Streptomonospora nanhaiensis: one gene and its partner. Each later gene encodes a partner of the first gene's protein in a complex. Links are inferred from orthologs where the notes say so. Each region holds a gene or a part of one and is shown on either strand. Other genes may lie near its edges.

Evidence for each region.
Region 2: HNR12_RS05875 (region 1) and HNR12_RS22120 share a complex: the UniProt entries of both Bacillus subtilis proteins name them as parts of the possible RNA degradosome complex. The link is inferred for Streptomonospora nanhaiensis from one-to-one orthologs.

The regions. Positions count from the first base shown.
Region 1 is NZ_JACCFO010000001.1:1,359,284-1,362,119, forward strand. It holds HNR12_RS05875 (6-phosphofructokinase), read left to right. Parts: upstream 1-823; coding sequence 824-1,849; downstream 1,850-2,836. Other genes in the region: glpK (glycerol kinase GlpK), read right to left, coding at 1-557; thiI (tRNA uracil 4-sulfurtransferase ThiI), read left to right, coding at 2,099-2,836. UniProt on the Bacillus subtilis protein: Catalyzes the phosphorylation of D-fructose 6-phosphate to fructose 1,6-bisphosphate by ATP, the first committing step of glycolysis.
Region 2 is NZ_JACCFO010000001.1:4,978,324-4,995,314, forward strand. The notes cover bases 3,417-6,454. They hold HNR12_RS22120 (polyribonucleotide nucleotidyltransferase), read left to right. Parts: upstream 3,417-3,799; coding sequence 3,800-6,109; downstream 6,110-6,454. Other genes in these bases: HNR12_RS22125 (M16 family metallopeptidase), read left to right, coding at 6,241-6,454. Outside these bases: HNR12_RS22095 (DUF503 domain-containing protein), read left to right, coding at 1-214; 30S ribosome-binding factor RbfA, read left to right, coding at 216-671; tRNA pseudouridine(55) synthase TruB, read left to right, coding at 765-1,652; ribF (riboflavin kinase), read left to right, coding at 1,864-2,820; rpsO (30S ribosomal protein S15), read left to right, coding at 3,140-3,409; more of HNR12_RS22125, read left to right, coding at 6,455-7,575; HNR12_RS22130 (TetR/AcrR family transcriptional regulator), read left to right, coding at 7,768-8,385; HNR12_RS22135 (nucleoside deaminase), read right to left, coding at 8,441-8,920; HNR12_RS22140 (hypothetical protein), read right to left, coding at 9,145-9,360; HNR12_RS22145 (VOC family protein), read right to left, coding at 9,530-9,922; HNR12_RS22150 (VOC family protein), read right to left, coding at 9,951-10,328; HNR12_RS22155 (MFS transporter), read right to left, coding at 10,440-12,032; HNR12_RS22160 (hypothetical protein), read right to left, coding at 12,399-12,752; HNR12_RS22165 (hypothetical protein), read right to left, coding at 12,816-13,112; HNR12_RS22170 (hypothetical protein), read right to left, coding at 13,118-14,356; HNR12_RS22175 (MFS transporter), read left to right, coding at 14,788-16,026; HNR12_RS22180 (acyl-CoA dehydrogenase family protein), read right to left, coding at 16,064-16,991. UniProt on the Bacillus subtilis protein: Involved in mRNA degradation. Catalyzes the phosphorolysis of single-stranded polyribonucleotides processively in the 3'- to 5'-direction. Necessary for competence development in Bacillus subtilis.

The DNA of each region.
Region 1 (2,836 bases):
TAGAGCAGGGTGCGCGAGGCGTTGGAGGCGTCGGTGACGTGGCGCGCCCCGGCGGTCATGCGGCTGATGATGTAGGAGTCGACGGTGCCGGCCACGGTGTCGCCGGACTCCACCCCGCTCCAGGCGCGCTTGTCGTTGCGGCTCATCCAGGTGAGCTTGGTGGCGGTGAAGTAGGGGTCCAGCCGCAGGCCGGTGACCTGGGTCACGCGCTCCTCGTGGCCGGCGTCGCGCAGTTCGGCGCAGATCCCGGCGGTGCGGCGGTCCTGCCACACGATGGCTCTGCGCGGTGCCCCGCCCCGCTTGCGGCTCCACAGCACGGCGGTCTCGCGCTGGTTGGTGATACCGATGCAGGTGGGCTGGGCCTCGGTGCCGTCCAGCGCGGTCTGGCACGCGGAGAGGGTGGCCTGCCAGATCTCCTCGGGTACGTGCTCGACCCACCCCGACTCGGGATAATGCTGAGCGAACTCCTGGTAACCCCGGGCGAGAACGGCGCCGTTCTCATCCACGATGAGGGCGGTGACACCGGTGGTTCCGGCGTCGATCGCGAGGACGGTCATGGGTTGGCCTCCAGCACGTTGGACGACTATGGTCTAGACCATGCGGACGGTGTGAACGGAGGCACCGGCCCCCGCTCCCAGACATCACCCGAGGGGTCTACCCGGGGGTGCGGGGCTTGCAACGCGCACCGGACGTCTTCCGTGACACCGGTCACATTCTCGCTGCCGGGCCGGCAGCGGGCGACCCCGGGGTCCGCAACGCCTGGAGGCGCCCCGCGCCGGCCATGGCAGTCAGGGTTTTGTCATTGAATTCGAGGAGTACGCGCATGCGAGTCGGGGTGCTGACCGGCGGCGGTGACTGCCCGGGGCTGAACGCGGTGATCCGCGCGGTGGTCCGCAAGGGAATCAAGGACTACGGCTACGAGTTCGTGGGGTTCCGCGACGGCTGGCGCGGCCCGCTTGAGGGCGACACCATGCCCCTGGACCGGGCGGCGGTCAGCGGGATCCTCCCGCGCGGCGGCACGATCCTGGGCTCCTCCCGCACCAACCTCATGAAGATCGAGGGCGGGGTCGAGCGGGTCAAGGCCAACATGGCCGAACTGGGCATCGACGCCCTGGTCGCCATCGGCGGCGAGGACACCCTGGGCGTGGCCACCCAGCTCACCGACCGCGACGTCAAGGTCGTGGGCGTGCCCAAGACCATCGACAACGACCTCAACGCCACCGACTTCACCTTCGGCTTCGACACCGCCGTCAACATCGCCACCGAGGCGATCGACCGGCTGCACACCACCGCGGAGTCCCACCACCGCGCGCTGGTCGTGGAGGTCATGGGCCGCCACGCCGGGTGGATCGCCCTGCACTCGGGCATGGCCGCCGGCGCCAACGTCATCCTCATCCCCGAGCGGCCCTTCGACATCGACCAGGTCGTGGCGCACGTCGAGAGCCGCTTCAAGACCAACTACGCCCCCATCATCGTCGTCGCCGAGGGCGCCCACCCCAAGGACGGCCAGATGGAGCTGTCCACCGGCGAGAAGGACGCCTTCGGCCACGTCCGGCTGGGCGGTATCGGCCAGCGCCTGGCCGACGAGATCGAGTCGCGCACCGGCAAGGAGGCGCGCTCGGTCGTGCTGGGCCACGTGCAGCGCGGCGGCACCCCCTCGGCGTTCGACCGCGTGCTGGCCACCCGCCTGGGCGTCAACGCCATCGACGCCGTCCACGACGGCGACTTCGGCAAGATGGTCGCCCTGCAGGGCACCGACATCGTGCGCGTGGACCTGTCGGCGGCCACCGAGAAGCTGAAGACCGTCCCCACCGAGCGCTACGAGGAGGCCGAGGTCTTCTTCGGCTGACCGCGGGGGCGCGGCCCGGCCGCGCACCACGGGGGCGACCGGCGGCGGCGCGCGAGGCCACTTCGCGCGCCGCCGTCGGCGTGCGGCCGGTGCGGCGCCCGCCTCTGCCGATCGGGAATCGGCTTGTCCCGACCGGTCGTTGGGATGTTCGATACTGGGATATCACCCGCCGACGCGGGCGCGGCCGTCTCCACGGCCGCCCGCGCGCCCCGGGTTCCCCGCACGCGATCGATCTCAGGAGCCGCCGCCATGGCCGTCATGTCCGAGCCCGAGGCCGTCGACGGGCGCGAGGCCGCCGAAGCCGCCGTCCCGGTGCGGTCCGCCTCCGGACCGCACGAGCTGTGCGTGCTGATGAAACTCGGCGAGATCGTGCTCAAGGGCAGCAACCGCCGCCTGTTCGAGCGCCGCCTGCACAACAACATCCGCGCCGCCGCGCGCGGCCTGGGCGAGATCAAGCTGACCCAGCGCGGCGCGGGCGTCATCATCGTCCGCATGCCCGGCGGCTCCGACCTGGAGGTCGCCGAACTCGCCGAGCGCATGCGCAACGTCATGGGCGTGGTGTGGGTGCACCTGGTGCGCCGCGTGCCCAAGGACCTCGACACCGTCACCGCCACCGCCGTCGCCGCGCTGGCCGACCGCACCGGCACCTTCGCGGTCAAGGCGCGCCGCCGCGACAAGCGGTTCCCGCTGACCTCCTCCGAGATCGCCCGGCACGTGGGTTCGGCCGTGGTCGCCGCGCACGGCCTGCCCGTCGACCTCAAGCGGCCGGCCAACACGGTGGCCATCGAGGTCGACAAGGACGAGGTGTTCGTCTTCACCGACGGCATCCCCGGCCAGGGCGGCCTGCCGGTGGGCATGAGCGGGCGCGCGCTGGTGCTGCTGTCGGGCGGCATCGACTCCCCCGTCGCCGCGCACCGGATGATGCGCCGCGGCCTCAAGGTCGACTACCTGCACTTCTCCGGCATGCCGTTCACCGGCCCGGAGTCC
Region 2 (16,991 bases), 3.6 Mb from region 1 along the record:
CGTGGCCGAGCTGCAACGCAGGTTCGGCGTCTCGGTCGCCGAGACCGGCGACCAGGACCTCTACCGCCGGTCCGAGATCGGCGTGGCGGTCGTGTCCTCCACGGCCGCGCACTGCACCCAGGTCATGGACGCGTGCGAGCGGCTGGTCGCGGGCCGCCCCGAGATCGAGCTGCTCTCCGCGAGGCAGCGGCTCTTCAGCGCAGAGGAAGACTGAGATGGTTGACGCCGCACGTGCGCGCAAACTCGCCGACCGCATCCAGCGGATCGTGGCCGAGATGCTGGAGCGCCGGGTCAAGGACCCGCGCCTGGGGTTCGTCACCGTGACCGACGCGCGGCTCACCAACGACCTGCGCGACGCCACGGTCTTCTACACGGTCTTCGGCACCGACGAGGAGAAGGCCGGCACCGCCGCCGCGCTGGAGAGCGCCAAGGGCATCATCCGCACCGAGGTCGGCCGGCAGACCGGGCTGCGGCACACGCCCAGCCTGACCTTCCAGAGCGACGAGGTGCAGCAGAACGCCCAGCACATCGAGTCGCTGCTGGCCAAGGCGCGGCAGTCCGACGCCGAGGTGGCGCGGGCGGCCTCCGGCGCCACCCCGGCGGGCGAGCCCGACCCCTACAAGACCCCGCGCGAGCGCGCCGAGGACGACGAGGACGCCGACGAGGAGTAGCCCCGCGTCGTCCCCGGTCGCGCCCGCCGCGGGCCGTGCCGCGCCCCGCGCGGTACGGCCCGCCCCCCACCACACGAGGAAACCCGAGCCCGCATGACCGATAGCGGTGTCGTCATCGTCGACAAGCCCGCCGACTGGACCTCCCACGACGTCGTCGCCCGGACCCGGCGGCTGGCCGGCACCCGCAAGGTGGGCCACGCCGGCACGCTCGACCCCATGGCCACCGGCGTGCTGGTGCTCGGCATCAACAAGGGCACCAAGCTTCTGGGCCACCTCACCCTCACCGAGAAGGTGTACACCGCCACGATGCGGCTGGGCCTGACCACCAACACCGACGACGCCGAGGGCGTGCCCGGTGTGCGCACCGACGCCGCCGGTGTCGGCGACGAGGCGGTGCGCGCCGGGGCCGCCGCGCTCACCGGCACCATCCAGCAGGTGCCGCCGCAGGTCAGCGCGATCAAGGTCGACGGACGGCGCGCCTACAAGTCGGCGCGCGCCGGCGAGGAGGTCGCGCTGAAGGCGCGGCCGGTGACCGTCTCGGAGTTCGCCGTCACCGCCATCCGCCGCACGGCCGACGACGGCGGCGTGTTCGTGGACGTCGACGCCACCGTCACCTGCTCCAGCGGCACCTACATCCGGGCTCTGGCCCGCGACCTGGGTGCCGCGCTCGGTGTGGGCGGACACCTCACGGCGCTGCGCCGCACCCGCGTGGGGCCCTACGGCCTGGACCAGGCCCGCACCCTGGAGCAGTTGGCCGAGGAGTTCACCGCCGTGCCGCTGGCCCAGGCCGTGGCGGCGGCCTTCCCGGTGCGCGTGCTCAGCGCCGAGGAGGCGCGGCGCGTGGCCCACGGCAACCGCATCCCGCCCGGCGAGCTGGGCCCCGGCCCGGTGGGGCTGTTCGCGCCCGACGGCAGCGTGGTCGCGCTCGCCGAGGACCGGCCCGGCTACAGCAAGCCGATCGTGGTCTTCGCGGGCGGCTGAGCCCGCCCCGCCCGCCTGCGGGGCGCCGCCCGTCGGCGGGTTCGGCCCTGTCGTCCCCCTTCGGCCTCCCCCCGACCCCCCGGCGTGCCGTGCACCACCCGCGCCGTCGCGCCGCGCCCCGGCGCCGGGCGATACGGTGGCTGTGGCCCCGCGGCCCAGCGCCGCGCCGGGCCTTCTTCCACCCACCGCGCTCGGAGGGGAGCTGTTGGACGTGCGGCCGTGGCACGGGCTGGATGAGGTGCCCCGCGACTGGGGCGGGTCGGTCGTGGCGGCCGGCGTGTTCGACGGCGTGCACCGCGGTCACCAGGCCGTCCTCGCCGCCGCCGTGGAGCGGTCCCGCGCGCTGGGCCTGCCGGTCGTGGCGGTGGTGCTGGAGCCCGGATTCGGCGGGGCCGGACCGGACGCCGCGCCCCCGGCGGTGCTCACCCCGATCGACCGGCGCGCCGAGCTGCTGGCCGCCCTCGGCGCCGCGGCGGTGTGCGTGCTGCCGGCCTCCGCCGGGGCGGCCGCCCCCGAGCCCGCGCTGTTCGTGCGGCGCGTCCTGGTCGAGCGCCTGGGCGCGGCGGCGGTCGCGGTCGGCGACGGCGGCCTCGACCTGGGCCGCGGCGCCGCGATCGGCGCCGAGGAGCTGCGCGGGCTGGGCGAGCGCCACGGGTTCGCCGTGGACGTGGTGGCCCCGGTCGGCGGCGCCGAGCCGGTCACCTCCGAGCGCGTGCGCGCCCTGCTGGAGGCGGGCGACGCCGACGCCGCGCGGGAGGCCCTGGGGCGTCCGCACCGGGTCGAGGGGGTGGTGGTGCACGGTGCGGCGCGCGGGCGCGAGCTGCTGGGGTTCCCCACCGCCAACCTGGAGTGCCCGCCGGGCACGGCCGTGCCCGGCGACGGCGTCTACGCCGGGCGCATGCTGCTGACGGAGCCCGCGCCCGGGGCGGCCGAGACGGCGTGGCCGGCGGCGATCTCGGTGGGCACCAACCCCACGTTCGAGGGTGCGGCGCGCACGGTCGAGGGCTACGCCCTGGACCGCGACGACCTCGACCTCTACGGCCGGCGCATGGCCATGGAGTTCACCCACCGCATCCGCGGCCAGCGCAGGTTCGCCAGTGTGGACGAGCTGATCGAGGCCATGGGCCGCGACGTGGACCGCGCGCGGGAGCTGGCGGGCGAGGGCTGACCGCCGGCGCGGCGGGCCGCTGGGCGCCCGACGCGGGGGCCCAACCCCCGCCGTCCGCCGGTAGGGGGGACGGCGGGTGCGAACGTCCGGTAGACTGCCAGGAGCCTGTTTACGAGCCGCGCAGTGCTGCCCGCCGGACCCCGGCCGGGCGAAGGCGACCGGGGCGCGGTACCCGCTGAGTACACGCGGGGGTTTCCTCTGGTCCGCTGAACGGTGACTGTTCGTACGCGTGGTCACCGGACCCCACCCGCGGGGCGCACACCGCCCCGAAGAGTGCGGGCATGTTGATGTCTGCGTACCGATACCGAGAAGGAGCGCCGTGTCGATCGACACCGCCACCAAGCAGAAGATCATCGCCGAGTACGCCACCCAGGAGGGTGACACCGGCTCCCCCGAGGTCCAGGTCGCGCTGCTCACGCACCGCATCACCGAGCTGACCGAGCACCTCAAGACCCACAAGCACGACCACCACAGCCGCCGCGGGCTGCTGCTGATGGTCGGCCGCCGCCGCCGCCTGCTGAAGTACATCCAGAAGCAGGACATCGAGCGCTACCGCGACCTGATCCGGCGGCTCGGCCTGCGCCGCTAGGCACACCGACCCGGGGGAGTGGCCACGGCCACTCCCTTTCTTAGTAGTGTGGTGGTGACCGCCGCCGTCGTGGCCAGCGGGTATCGTCCGCAGTGTCGGCCGTGCCCCTGCCGTGCCACCGGTGGCGGCCACCCACAACCGCATAACGCACAACTGGCAACAAGCGCTCCCGCGCACCCACCGCGGCTGCCGCGTCGAGGCCGGTCCTCGGTAGTGGCCTCCGGCCCGCCCCACACGGGCGCGCCGCGGGCTTCGATCGATGGCCGGCCGTAAGCGGCCCGCGGCGCTCGCCCTTCGAGCACCGCCGGCCGCCGCGACTCGACGAACCCTCCGGGGCACGGACGCGGGGCACACCGACACACCTGTTTCCGTGTTAGTAGGAGGACGCCCATGGAGGGCGCGTATTCCGCCGAGGCCGTGATCGACAACGGCGCCTTCGGCACCCGTACCATCCGCTTCGAGACCGGCCGCCTCGCCAAGCAGGCCGCCGGCTCGGCCGTCGCCTACCTCGACGGCGAGACCATGGTCCTGTCGGCGACCACGGCCTCAAAGCGGCCCAAGGAGAACCTCGACTTCTTCCCCCTGACGGTGGACGTCGAGGAGCGCATGTACGCGGCGGGCCGCATCCCCGGCTCGTTCTTCCGCCGCGAGGGGCGCCCGTCCGAGGACGCCATCCTCACCTGCCGGCTGATCGACCGCCCGTTGCGCCCGTCCTTCAAGAGCGGCTTGCGCAACGAGATCCAGATCGTCGAGACGATCATGGCGCTGCACCCCGAGCACCTCTACGACGTCGTGGCCATCAACGCCGCCTCGATGTCCACCCAGCTCGCGGGGCTGCCCTTCTCCGGCCCCATCGGCGGCGTGCGCGTCGCGCTGATCGAGGGCCAGTGGGTCGCGTTCCCCACCCACACCGAGCTGCAGAGCGCCACGTTCGACATGGTCGTGGCCGGCCGGGTGCTGGAGGACGGCGACGTCGCGATCATGATGGTCGAGGCCGAGTCCACCGTGAACACCCTCAAGCTGGTGTCGGAGGGCGCGGTCGGCCCCAACGAGCAGTCGGTGGCCGAGGGCCTTGAGGCGGCCAAGCCGTTCATCAAGGTGCTGTGCCGGGCGCAGAGCGCCCTGGCCGAGCAGGCGGCCAAGGAGGTCGCCGAGTTCCCGATCTTCGTGGACTACGAGGACGACGCCTACGCCGCCGTCGAGTCCGCCGTGCGCGACCAGCTCGCCGAGGCGCTGACCATCGCCGACAAGCAGGAGCGCGAGTCCGAGCTGGACCGGGTCAAGACCCTGGCCGCCGAGAAGCTCGGCGAGGACTTCGAGGGCCGCGAGAAGGAGATCAGCGCGGCGTTCCGCGCGCTGAGCAAGAAGCTCATGCGCGAGCGCGTGCTGCGCGACAAGGTCCGCATCGACGGCCGCGGCCCCAAGGACATCCGCCAGCTCAGCGCCGAGGTCGGCGTGCTGCCGCGGGTGCACGGCTCGGCCCTGTTCGAGCGCGGCGAGACCCAGATCCTGGGTGTCACCACGCTGAACATGCTGCGCATGGAGCAGATGGTCGACACGCTCAACCCCGAGCGGACCAAGCGCTACATGCACAACTACAACTTCCCGCCGTACTCCACCGGCGAGACCGGGCGCGTGGGCTCGCCCAAGCGCCGCGAGATCGGCCACGGCGCGCTCGCCGAGCGGGCGCTGCTGCCGGTGCTGCCCTCGCGCGAGGAGTTTCCCTACGCCATCCGCCAGGTCTCCGAGGCCATCGGCTCCAACGGCTCCACCTCGATGGGGTCGGTCTGCGCCTCGACGATGTCGCTGATGCAGGCCGGCGTGCCGCTGAAGGACATGGTCTCGGGCATCGCCATGGGCATGGTCAGCGAGGGCGACGAGTACGTCACCCTCACCGACATCCTCGGCGCCGAGGACGCCTTCGGCGACATGGACTTCAAGGTGGCCGGCACCCGCGAGCTGATCACCGCGCTGCAGCTCGACACCAAGCTCGACGGCATCCCCGCCTCGCAGCTGGCGCAGGCGCTGCAGCAGGCGCGCGGCGCCCGCCTGGCCATCCTGGACGTCATGCAGGAGGCCATCGAGCGCCCGGCCGAGATGAGCCCGCACGCGCCGCGCATCCTCACCGTCAAGGTCCCGGTCGACAAGATCGGCGAGGTCATCGGCCCCAAGGGCAAGATGATCAACTCGATCCAGGACGAGACCGGCGCCGACATCACGATCGAGGACGACGGCACCATCTACATCGGTGCCACCGACGGCCCCTCCGCCGAGGCCGCGCGCGACACCATCAACAGCATCGCCAACCCGACCATGCCGGAGGTCGGCGACCGCTACCTGGGCACGGTCGTCAAGACCACCGCCTTCGGGGCGTTCGTCTCCCTGCTGCCGGGCAAGGACGGCCTGCTGCACATCTCGCAGATCCGCAAGCTGCACGGCGGCAAGCGGATCGAGAACCTGGACGACGTCATCAGCATCGGCGAGAAGATCCAGGTCGAGATCCGCGAGATCGACGACCGCGGCAAGCTGTCGCTGGTGCCGGTCGAGGTGGTCGAGGCCGAGGCCGCGGCGTCCAACGGCGCCGAGCCCGCGGCCGGCGACTCCGCTCCGGCGGCCGAGCCCGCCGAGGACGCCCCGGCCGAGGGCGGCGGCGAGCAGCGCCGCCGGCGGCGCACCCGCAGCCGCAGCGAGAACACCTGATCCGCGCCTATGATCGGTGGGGCGGTCGCACCCGGCAGGGTGCGACCGCCCCGCGTCGTTTCCCCGCGCCGCCCGCCGCCGGGCCGCGGGCGGCGGCGCCCGACCGTGGCGCGCAACCGAGGAAGGCCCGTATGAGTTCTGTGCCCATCGCCGCCGAGCAGGAGCCCGGCAGCACCATCACCCTGCTGGAACCCGGTGACGGTTCCGGGCTGGTGCGGCGCACGGTCCTGCCCGGGGGCCTGCGTGTGGTCACCGAGGCCATGCCGGGGGTGCGCTCGGCGGCGTTCGGGATCTCGGCCACCACCGGTTCCCGCGACGAGGACGGCGAGCACGCCGGTGCCGCGCACTTTTTGGAGCACCTGCTGTTCAAGGGCACCCGGCGGCGCGACGCCATGGAGATCTCCGCGCTGCTGGACAGTGTGGGCGCCGACCACAACGCCTACACCACCAAGGAGCACACCTGCTACTACGCCAAGGTGCTGGACCGCGACCTGCCGCTGGCCATCGACGTGGTCGGCGACATGGTGGCCAACTCCGTCCTGGACCCCGGTGAGGTCGAGACCGAGCGCGGCGTGATCCTTGAGGAGATCGCCATGAACGAGGACGAGCCCGGCGACCTCATCGACGACGTCTTCGCCGCGCACGTCTACGGCGACACCGCGCTGGGCCGGCCCATCCTGGGCACCAACGAGACCATCGCCAAGCTTAGCCGCGACCGGATCTTCGAGCAGTACCGCGACGCCTACGTGCCGGGCGAGCTGATCGTGGCGGCGGCCGGCAACCTCGACCACGACACCGTGGTGGAGCAGGTCCGGGCGGTCTTCGCCGAGCAGTCGGCGGCGGCGGGCGACGCCCGCCCGGCGCGCCCGCGCATCGGCGGCGGCCCCGTGGCCGTGCACGCCGGCTCCCGCCTGGTGTCCCGCGACACCGAGCAGGCGCACCTGATCCTGGGCCGCGAGGGCCTGCCGCGCACCGATCCGCGCTGGTACGCGCTGCGGGTGCTGGGCTCGGCGCTGGGCGGCGGGATGTCCTCCCGGCTGTTCCAGGAGGTCCGCGAGAAGCGCGGCCTGGCCTACTCCGTGCAGGCGTTCCACAACTCCTACGCCGACACCGGCGTCTTCCAGGTCTACGCGGGCTGCCTGCCCGACAAGATCGACGAGGTGCTGTCGGTGTGCCGCGAGGAGCTGGCCAAGGCCGCCGCGTCGGGGATCAGCCCCGAGGAGCTGGAGCGCGCCAAGGGCCAGATCAAGGGCTCGTGGGTGCTGGGCACCGAGGGCAGCAACTCCCGCATGGGCCGGCTGACCGTGCACGAGCTGGGCTACCCGCGGCACTTCTCGCTGGACGACGACCTCGCGCTGTTCGACGCGGTCACCGCCGACGACGTCGCCGAGGTCGCCGCCGAGGTGCTGGGCCGCCCCGAGGCCCTGGCGGTGATCGGCCCCTACGACGAGGGCCGCTCCTTCTGAGGCCCGGGCGTGCGGCCGGGCCGCCCGGCCGCACGCGCCCCTCCGCGCCCCCGCTCACCCCGGAGCAAGATCACGAACACGGACCGTCCGGGATACGATCGGGAGACCGGTGCCCGAAGCGGCCCCTGTGCGCCGTATGTGTCGGGTGACCGGTTTGGACGGGGCTGTGGGCGCGGAAGGGCGGGATCGGGCGTGGGGGACGACCAGAGCCGGCTGGGACCGGCCCGGCCGGGCGCCGAGCGGCCGCTGCGGGCCGACGCCCGGCGCAACCGGGCGCGCGTGCTGGAGGTCGCCAACGCGGTGTTCGCCGCCGAGGGGCTGTCGGTGCCCGTGCACGAGATCGCCCGGCGTGCGGGTGTGGGCACCGGGACGGTCAGCCGGCACTTCCCGACCAAGGAGGCGCTGTTCGCGGCCGTGCTGGCCGACCGGCTGGAGCGCTACGCGGCGCGCGCCGACGAACTGGCCGAGGCCGACGACCCCGGGGCCGCGTTCTTCGCGTTCTTCGCGTTCCTGGTCGAGGAGGGCGCGCTCGACCGGGGGCTGACCGACGCCCTGGTGGGCAGCGGAATCGACAAGAGCGCCCTGTCGGCCCAGGGCCGCGGCGTGATGGGCGCGCTGGGCCGGCTGCTCACCCGCGCACAGCAGGCCGGCGCGGTGCGCGGCGACGTCGGCATCACCGAGGTGCGGTCCCTGCTGGTGGGGTGCCTGTCGCGCAGGGCCGGCCGCGAGGACGGCGCCGACGGCGAGGACGCCGAGGCCGGCCGGCGCATGGTGGCCGTGGTCCGCGACGGCCTGCGCGCCCGGGGCTGAGCACGCGGGGCGCGGGCCGCGCCGGCGGCCGCGCCCCGCGCGCTCGGCGCCGGGATCAGGCGCGGCCGTGGAACCGGCGCTGGAGTTCGCGGACCTGGGCGTCCAGGCCGGGCACCGGGCCCTCGACCACCACTCCGGGGGCGACCTCGTTGACCGGAAGCGGGCGCACCGGCGGGGCGGGCACCCCCCACTCGGTCAGCCACGCGGTGAGCTGCGCCGAGGAGCTGATGTAGACGATGCGGCCCAGGCCCACCCAGGCGTGGGCGGCGGCGCACATGGGGCAGTGCTCGCCGGAGGTGTAGACGGTGGAGGCGGCACGCTCGGCGGGGGCGAGGTGCGCGGCCGACCAGCGGGCCAGTTCGAACTCGGGGTGGCGGGTGTGGTCGCCCCCGGCCACGCGGTTGCGGTCCTCGCCGAGCACGGTGCCGTCGGGGCCGACCAGGACGGATCCGAACGGCTCGTCGCCGTCCTCCAGCGCCTCGGTGGCCAGTTCCACGCAGCGGTGCAGGTAGGTCAGTTCGGAATCGGACACCACGGCGGCCTCCTGGCGGGGTGTGTGCGGACGGGACGGCGGCGGGGCCGCCGACCCGCATCCTAGGGAGTGTTCTACGGACGCTCGCCCCGCTGCGCGGCGCCCCGGGGAGGGATGCTCGCTCTCGCCGCTTCTCGTCGGTCGGCAGGGAACCACCCTGACTCCCTCCTGGGCCTTGCGAGAGCGGCACCGGTCCCTGCTCTGCCGCGCCGAGGGCCCCGGGGCGGCTACCAGGTGGGGAGCTCCCGGCGCATCAGCTCGGCCCAGCGCTCGTCGACGCGGGCGGGGTCGAGGTGGATCCGGGCGCCGCTCGCGCGCGGGCCGGCGGGCCCCGCCGCGGGGGCCGCCTCCAGCGGCAGGACGAGGGGGCACAGCCACGCCGCGCCCGCGAGGAGTCCGCGCGCCGCGGAGCGGACCGCGCGCCAGGTGACCGACGTCAGCATGTGCGCGTGTGTACCCGCTCGGGCGGGCGCGCAACCGTCCCGGGCGCGGGGCGGGCGGTCGCGGAGGGGTGGAACGGCGCTGCCCCCGCCCCGGTGGCGGGGCGGGGGCCGGCGGGCCGCCACGGCCGCGCGCGGCCGTCCGTCCGGCGGCCGTCGGGGACCCCGTGCGCTACGGCTCCTGGAGCACGGAGAGGATGTTCCCGGCGGGGTCGGTGAACCAGGCGATCGAGGGCCCGCCGCCGCGCGCCCGGGCGATTCCCTTGCCGTCCTGGTCGAAGCCGGGAGAGCGCAGGAACGCCACGCCGCGCGCCGCGAGGCCGTCGACGGCCTCGTCGATGTCCTCGACCGCGAAGTTCAGGACGGTGTAGGCGGCGGGCGTGAAGTCGGGCTTGGGATAGACCAGGACCTGCGCGCCGCCGGGCAGGCGCAGGGCGAGCAGGCCGTGCTCCTCCATGCCCGGGACCGGTTCCACGGTCAGTCCGAGGGTGTCGCGGTAGAACGCTGCGGCCGCGGCGGTGTCGTCCACCGCGAACCCGCTGTAGGCCGTGCTGTCGGCGAGCATGCCGGCTCCCTTCGTGGTCGGGCGGGTGCTACATGGCGGCGCGGTGCTCCTCGCTCATCTGGATGAGCTGCACGTAGTTGCCGTCGGGGTCGACGGCGGTGGCGAACAGGCTGCCGTCGCGGTCCTCCAGCGGCGCCAGCCACGTGGTGTGGAGCCGGTCGAGGCGCTCGACGGCCGCGCGGGCGTCCTCGACGTGGAAGTTGAGGATCAGCCGGCCCGGCTCGGGGTTGGCGGCGCCGACGTCGTCGCGGCTGTCGATCATCAGGTAGACCGGGCCGAACTTGAGGACGCGGTAGGACTCCACCTTGGTGTCCTCCTCGGGCGCGAGGCCTTGGGCGTACCAGGCGTGCAGGCGCTCGGGGTCGGTGCTGGACAGCAGCATGCTGTCGATGGCGGCGTGGGTCATGGTGCCTCCTTCTCACATGGTGCGGTGGGGTGCGGTTGTGCCGTCATGGGTGCCGACTCCCGCCCGGGCCGAAACTCATCGGTCGGCGGGGCGGCGGGTGGCCGCGCGGTTTCAGGGGGCGGCGGGCTCGGGGCGCGGGTCGGCGGCGTCGGCGCCGGGACCGGGCGCGGCGGCCGCGCCGGAGGCGGCGGGGCGCAGCAGGACGATCGCCAGCACGCCGAACACCGCCATCAGGACGGCGCCCGCGACGGCCGTGGTGGTGAGGCCCAGGACGAACGCCTCGCGGGCGGGGGCCAGCAGGCGCCCGGCGGTTGCGGCGGGCAGGTCGGCCGCCGCGGCGACCGCCGCCGCCAGGCTGTCGCCGACCGCGCCGGCGGTCCCGGCCGGGGCGTCGTCGGGCACCGTGATCCGGGCGCGGTAGACGGCGGTGCTCAGGCTGCCCAGCAGCGCCACGCCCAAGGCGACGCCGAACTCGCCGGCGGTCTCGGAGATCGAGGCGGCGGACCCGGCCTTGGCGGGCGGAGCGGACCCCACCACCACGTCGGCCACGAGCGCGGCGCCCGGTCCCAGGCCGAGCGAGGCGACCGCCAAGCCGGCCACCACGAGGAGCGTTCCGCTGTCGGCGTCCACCTGGGTGAGCAGCAGGAACCCGAACGCGGTGACGATCATCCCGCCGCCGATGACGTTGGCGGTGCCCACCCGGCGGGCCAGGCCGGGGGCCAGCATCGTTCCGGCGATCATCACCAGGGACGGCGCCACCAGGCGCAGGCCCGCCTCCAGCGCGGAGAGGCCCGCCACGAGCTGGAGGTACTGGGAGAGCAGCAGGAACGTGCCGCCCATGGCAACGGCGCCCATCGCCGAGACGGCGAGGCCCACCGAGAACGTCCGCCGGGTGAACAGCCGGAGGTCGAGCAGGGGGTCGGCGAGGCGGAGTTGGCGCCGGACGAACACCGCGCCCACCACCGCGCCCGCGGCGACGGCGGCGGCCGGGACCGGGGAGAGGCCGTGGGCGGCGGACTCCTTGATGCCGTAGACGACGGGCAGGATGGCGGCGAGCGACAGGGCCACGCTGACCGGGTCGAGCCGGCCGGCGGCGGGGTCGCGGTGCTCCGGCAGCAGCAGCGGCGCGGTGACCAGCAGCAGCACCATGACGGGCACGCCGAGCAGGAACACCGATCCCCACCAGAACCACTCCAGGAGCACCCCGCCCACCACGGGGCCGATGGAGGTGCCGCCCATGAAGCAGCTCGCCCACACCGCGATGGCCACGCCGCGCTGGCGGGGGTCGCGGAACATGTTGCTGATGAGGGCGAGGGTGGAGGGCATCAGCGTGGCGCCCGCGACGCCGAGCACGGTGCGCGCGGCGATGAGGAGGGCGGGGGTGGCGGCGTAGGCGGCCGCCGCGGAGGCGAGGCCGAACGCCGCGCCGCCGATCATGAGGAGGCGCCGGCGGCCGACGCGGTCGCCGAGGGTGCCCATCGTGACGAGGAAGCCCGCGATCATGAAGCCGTAGACGTCCATGATCCACAGCAGTTCGCTGCCGCTGGGGCGGAGGTCGGCCGTCAGGTGGGGCAGGGCGAGGTGCAGCACGCTCATGTCGAGTGACAGCAGCAGGGTCGGCAGCGCGAGCACTGCCAGCCCCAGCCATTCGCGCCGTCCCGCCCGCACCGGTGCCGCGGGGGCGGCGGTCACGCCGGTGTCCATGGCAGTCCTTTCCGGAAGGCGTTGCCGAACATGTGTTCGGCGGTCTACCGGGATGGACCCGGCGGCGGCGGAGAACTCATCGCCCCTCCGCGCGCGCGGCGACGTGACGTGCGTCTCACCAGGAGTGGGAGGAGACCGCGGCCGGGGCCCGGAGCCCGCGCGGGGCCCGGTGCGCGGCCCCGAGCGGTGGGGGCGCGGTCCGCGCGCCCCCTGCCCCGCTTCCGGGAGCCGGGCGAGGGTGAGCGGCCCCCGCACCGGCCCGCACCGGGGGCGCGCGCGAACGTGCCGCCTCCTCCGCGGCGGCAGGGCTCCGCCGCGGCTCGGACCGATAAGGCCGCCCGGCCGCCGGGCCGCCGGTGCGCGCGCTCAGTCGGTCCCGTCGGCCTCGTCGGGTTCGGCGGTGGAGGTGGACGTGGGCTCCGGCTCCGGGTAGGCGGTGGGCTCGGGGGCGGCGGGCGGCACGGTGCCCTGGAACTCGGCGGTGCCGTCCCGGGCGCCGCCGCGCTCCCCGCCGCCCCCGTCGCGGTTGTCTTCGGGCCGGGGCGTGGCGGACACCGTGACCGTCGCGGTCGCGGTGACCGGCGGCCTCGGGGGATCGGGCGCCTCGGGGCCGCCGCCCAGTCCGCCGAAGAGGGCGGTGCACGAGCCGAAGAGGAGCAGGAGCAGCACGATGATCCCGCATCCGGCCAGCACCGAAACGGGTCGGTTGCTCTGCACCATAGGCGCCTCCTCGTGTCGTGGGCGCGTCCGCGAAGGCCCGCGCGGGCGGCGCCCGCGCGGGGTTCAGTCGGCCGGTCCGCGCTCGGCGGGGCCGCCGCGGTCGGCTCCGGGGTCCTCGGTGCCGCCGTCCTCGGCGACCCGGCCCGCGATGCGGTAGTCCACGCGGACGTCGTGGTAGGTCGTGCCCGGCTCGACGCGTTCGGGCAGGTTGCGGCGGTCGCCGCCGTGGGCGGACTCGGGGTCCGGGTCGCCGGTGAAGCCCGGCACCACCGACGGCCGGCCGTGGAAGGTGACCTCCTCGGCCGTCGCCCCGGCCTCGATCTCCACGTCCGCGCGGCGCGGGCGGTCGGGTCTGGCCACCGTGCTCACCTCGCCTCGCGCGCGGCCTGGACGGCGCGGCTCACCACGGAGCCGGCGTCGCGGCCCACCTGCCGGGCCCCCGCCCGCACGCCCCGGATGCCGCGCAGCACGCGCTGCGAGGCGGTGGGCGCGGGCTCCGGCCCGCTCGTCTCCTCGGCCGGGGTGCGCTCCCGGCCTCCGGTCTGGTCGGCGCGCCGCAGCCGGGGCGCGCCGGGCACCGCCGGCCCGCGCTCCCGGCGGGGGGCCGGGCTGCCGGTGCCCCCGTCAGCGGGGGGCCGGTCGGCGCGGTGGGCGGGTTCGGGAGCGGTGTCGTAGTCGAGGCCGGGGTCGGCGGTGCCCGGGGCACCCGCCCCGGGCGCGGGCTCGCCGGCGCCCACGCCGCCGGGGCCGTCCTCGGGGCCTGATGGGGTGTCCTCGGCCGGCTCCCCGGTGTCCAGGTCGGCTTCCCCGGGCGGGGGTTCGTCGGAGGGGTAGCCCCAGACGGCGTCGGCGGCGCTCTCGGCGGAGGCCGGCGCGGCGGGCGCGGGGCCGGGGGCCGCCGGCGCGGTGCCGCCGCCCTGGGCGCCGGCGGCGGACCGCCCGGCCGCGCCCCCGGCGACCGCGTCGCCGGCCGGCCCGGCGGCGCGGTCGCCCGCACGGGCCCTCCGGCCCACCGCGTCCGCCACCGGCGCCGCCGGGGCCGCGCCGCCGCCCGCCAGGGCGCCCAGCCCGCCGGCCGCCGCCTCCGCGCCCCTGCCGAGGACGCCGGTGGCCTGCCCGGCGACGCCCCCGACCTCGTCGACCGCCGACTTCAGCGGCCCGGCCAGGCCCTCCGTGATGAGCTGCGGGTTCTCGTCGATGGTGCGCAGCACCCGCTCGATGATCGCCGCGACGTTGTCCAGCCGCACCTTGAGCCGGGCCTGCGCCTCGACCCCGCGCAGGGTCAAGGAAACCGCGCCCAGGTCGACGTCGGCGCCCACGTTGAGCCGCAGCAGGTCGCCCACCTCCGCCTGGAGCGACACGCGCGCCCGCAGGTTCTCGACGTCCAGGTCGATCTCGTCCACCGCCAGGTCGGGCACGTCCAGCAGGACGTCCGGCTCCTGGTCGGTGGCCGCGCGCTTGGCCGGTGCGGCCCGCGCGGCGCGCCCGTTGCGCGGCGCCTCACCGGTCACCCGCCGCGCCCGCACCCGCCGCTCCGGGGTTTCGCGGTCGGTCGGGGAACCGGCGCGGTCCCGGCGCGGGCCCTCCATGCCGCCTCCAGTCATGCCTGCCTCCCTGGCGGCGCGCAAAGCGGGCGCGGTGCGGTCCCGGCCGGTGCGGCGGGCCGACGCGGCTGCCTGCGGCGCCACGGTGTGCGTGTACGGCGGCGGCTGCCCGTGCCGTCCCTGGAGAAACCCTTTTGACCTGGTATTTCCCTGCCCTGGAGGCCGTCGCGGGGCGGCGGTGGGCGGCGGGGCCCGAAGCCGGGGCGAACCGCCGCCCGGCCCGGCGGGGCGCGCCCGCCCCGGTTCCCCCTCGCCCGGTCCTCTCGGCGGGGGCGCCGGTGTGCGGCGTCTCTCATCCGCCGACCGCGCCCGGAACTTCCCGCCTCCCGGCGACGACTGCTCTTATGGGCGGTGGCGGGCCCGCCCCGCCGAGTCCGCCGCCCGCCCCGCCCGCGTCCGCGCCGTCCCCACACGCCTCCGGAGCCGCCGCCATGTCCGACAGCACCCCGGCCACCCCGGCCACTCCGCCGCCGCGCGCCGACGGCGGTCCGGAGCGGGGCGCCCCCGCCGGGATCACCGTCCTGCTCACCTCGGTCATGGCGTTCTCGATGGCCCAGCTCTTCATCGTCGGCGCCCTCGGCCCCGCCCTCGTCGCCGAACTCCGCATGAGCACCACCATGCTCGGCTTCACGACCACGGTCGGCTTCGCCACGGCCGCGCTGCTCTCGCCCCTGGCCGGCCGGGTGGTCGACCGGTTCGGCGCGCGGCGCTGCCTGGTGGCGCTGCTGGTGCTCACCGCGCTGGCCCTCGCCTCGATCGGCGCCGCGCGGCACTACGCCGTGCTGCTCCTGGCGATCGCCCTGGGCGGCCTGCCGCAGGCGCTGGCCAACCCGGCCACCAACACCGTGATCCTCGCCGTGGTGCCGCCGAAGCGCCGGGGCTCGGTCACGGGGTGGAAGCAGTCGGGGGTGCAGATGGGCGCGTTCGCCGCCGGGCTGCCGGTCGCGGCGCTCGCGGCCGTCGCGGGATGGCGGTCCGCCGTGGCCTGCGCGGCCGTCGCGGCGGCCGCGGCCGCCGTGTGGGCCTGGCGCGCGGTGCCCGCCGCGCCGCCCCGCCCGGCGGGCGGGCGCCCGGCTGCGGGGCGGGTGCCGGCGTCGGTCGTCTGGCTGGCGGCGTTCTCGCTGCCGCTGGGCGGCGGCCTGGCCTCGATCAACACCTACCTGCCGCTCTTCGCCGCCGACGAACTGGGCTACCTGGAGTTCGGCGCGGCGGTCCTCGTGGCCGTGCTGGGGGTCTGCGGTATCGCGGGCCGGGTGCTGTGGGCGCGGCTGGCCGGCGGCGACGGAGCCCGCGCCGACCGGCTGCCCGTGGTGCTGGCGGCGGGCGCCGTGCTGGGTCCGGTGCTGATCGGGGTGGCGCCGCTGGTGCCCGGCGCGGGGGCGTCGGCGTGGGCGGGGGCGGTCGCCATCGGCGCCTTCGCCGTCGCCGCCAACGCCGTGTCGATGCTGATCGTGATGCGCCGCGCGGCGCCGGGCGCGGCGGGCCGCGACTCCGCCCTGGTGTCGGCGGGGTTCTTCGCGGGGTTCGCCGTGGGGCCGCCCGTCTTCGGCGCCGTCACCGAGGCGTGGGGCTTCGGCGCCGGATGGTCGGCGGTGGCGGCGCAGTTCGTGCTGGCGGCGGCCGTCGCCCTGGCCTGGCGCGCCGCCGACCGCCCGGCCGCCACCGCCTGACCGGGCGGCCCGCCGCCCGGCCGGATCGCCGCGCGGGCTAGCGCACGGCGGCGGGCGGCGCGCTCCCGGTCGCGGCGTACTGCCGCAGGAGGCGCCCGGCGAAGGACGCGATGTGGGACTCGTCGGGCCCGTCGAGGATGCGGGCCTGGCGCGCCACCCGCAGCAGCCGGGGCAGCGGGGTGTCGGGCCCGAGCCCCTCGGCGCCGTAGACCTGGACGGCGGCGTCGGTGACGGTCGAGAGCATGCGGGCGGCGGCGACCTTGGCCAGCGCGACGGCCTGGCGGGCGTCGCCGCCGGCGGCGACCTCGCGCACGGCCGCGTCGACCAGGGGGCGGGTGCCCGCGATGGCCAGGTGGGCCTCGAAGACCAGGCGGCGCACGAGCTGGTGGTCGCCCAGCGGCGGGCCGCCGCGCCCGGTGTCGGCGGCCCGGGCCAGCAGCAGCCCATAGGCGCGCTCGGCCTGCCCGGTCCAGCGCAGGCAGCGCAGCGTCCGGCCGAGGGCGACCCGCTCCGAGGCGATGGCCAGGCCCTCGCCGGGGGTGCCGAGGACGTGTTCGGCGCCGGCGCGGACGCCGTCGAGGGCGATCTCGTACTGGCCGCCCGCGCCCAGCATCGGCAGTTCGCGCTCCACGCGCACGCCGGGGAGGTCGGCGGGCAGGCAGAACATCGTCAGCCCGCCGTCGGCGCCGGCGGGGCCGACGACGCGGGCCAGGACGGTGACGAGGTCGGCCTCGGCGGCGCCGGTGATGAACCACTTGCGGCCGTCGAGCACCCAGCCGCCGCTGTCGGCCACGGCCCGCGTGCCGATCTCGGCGGGCCGCGTACCGCGCACACCCGGTTCGGTCATGGCGTAGCAGGCCCGCACCCGGCCGGCGGCGAGGTCGGCGAGGTAGCGGTGCCGCAGTTGCGGGCTGCCGTGGCGGTCGAGCATGCGGACGTCGAGCAGGCCGGCCGACCCGAGTGCC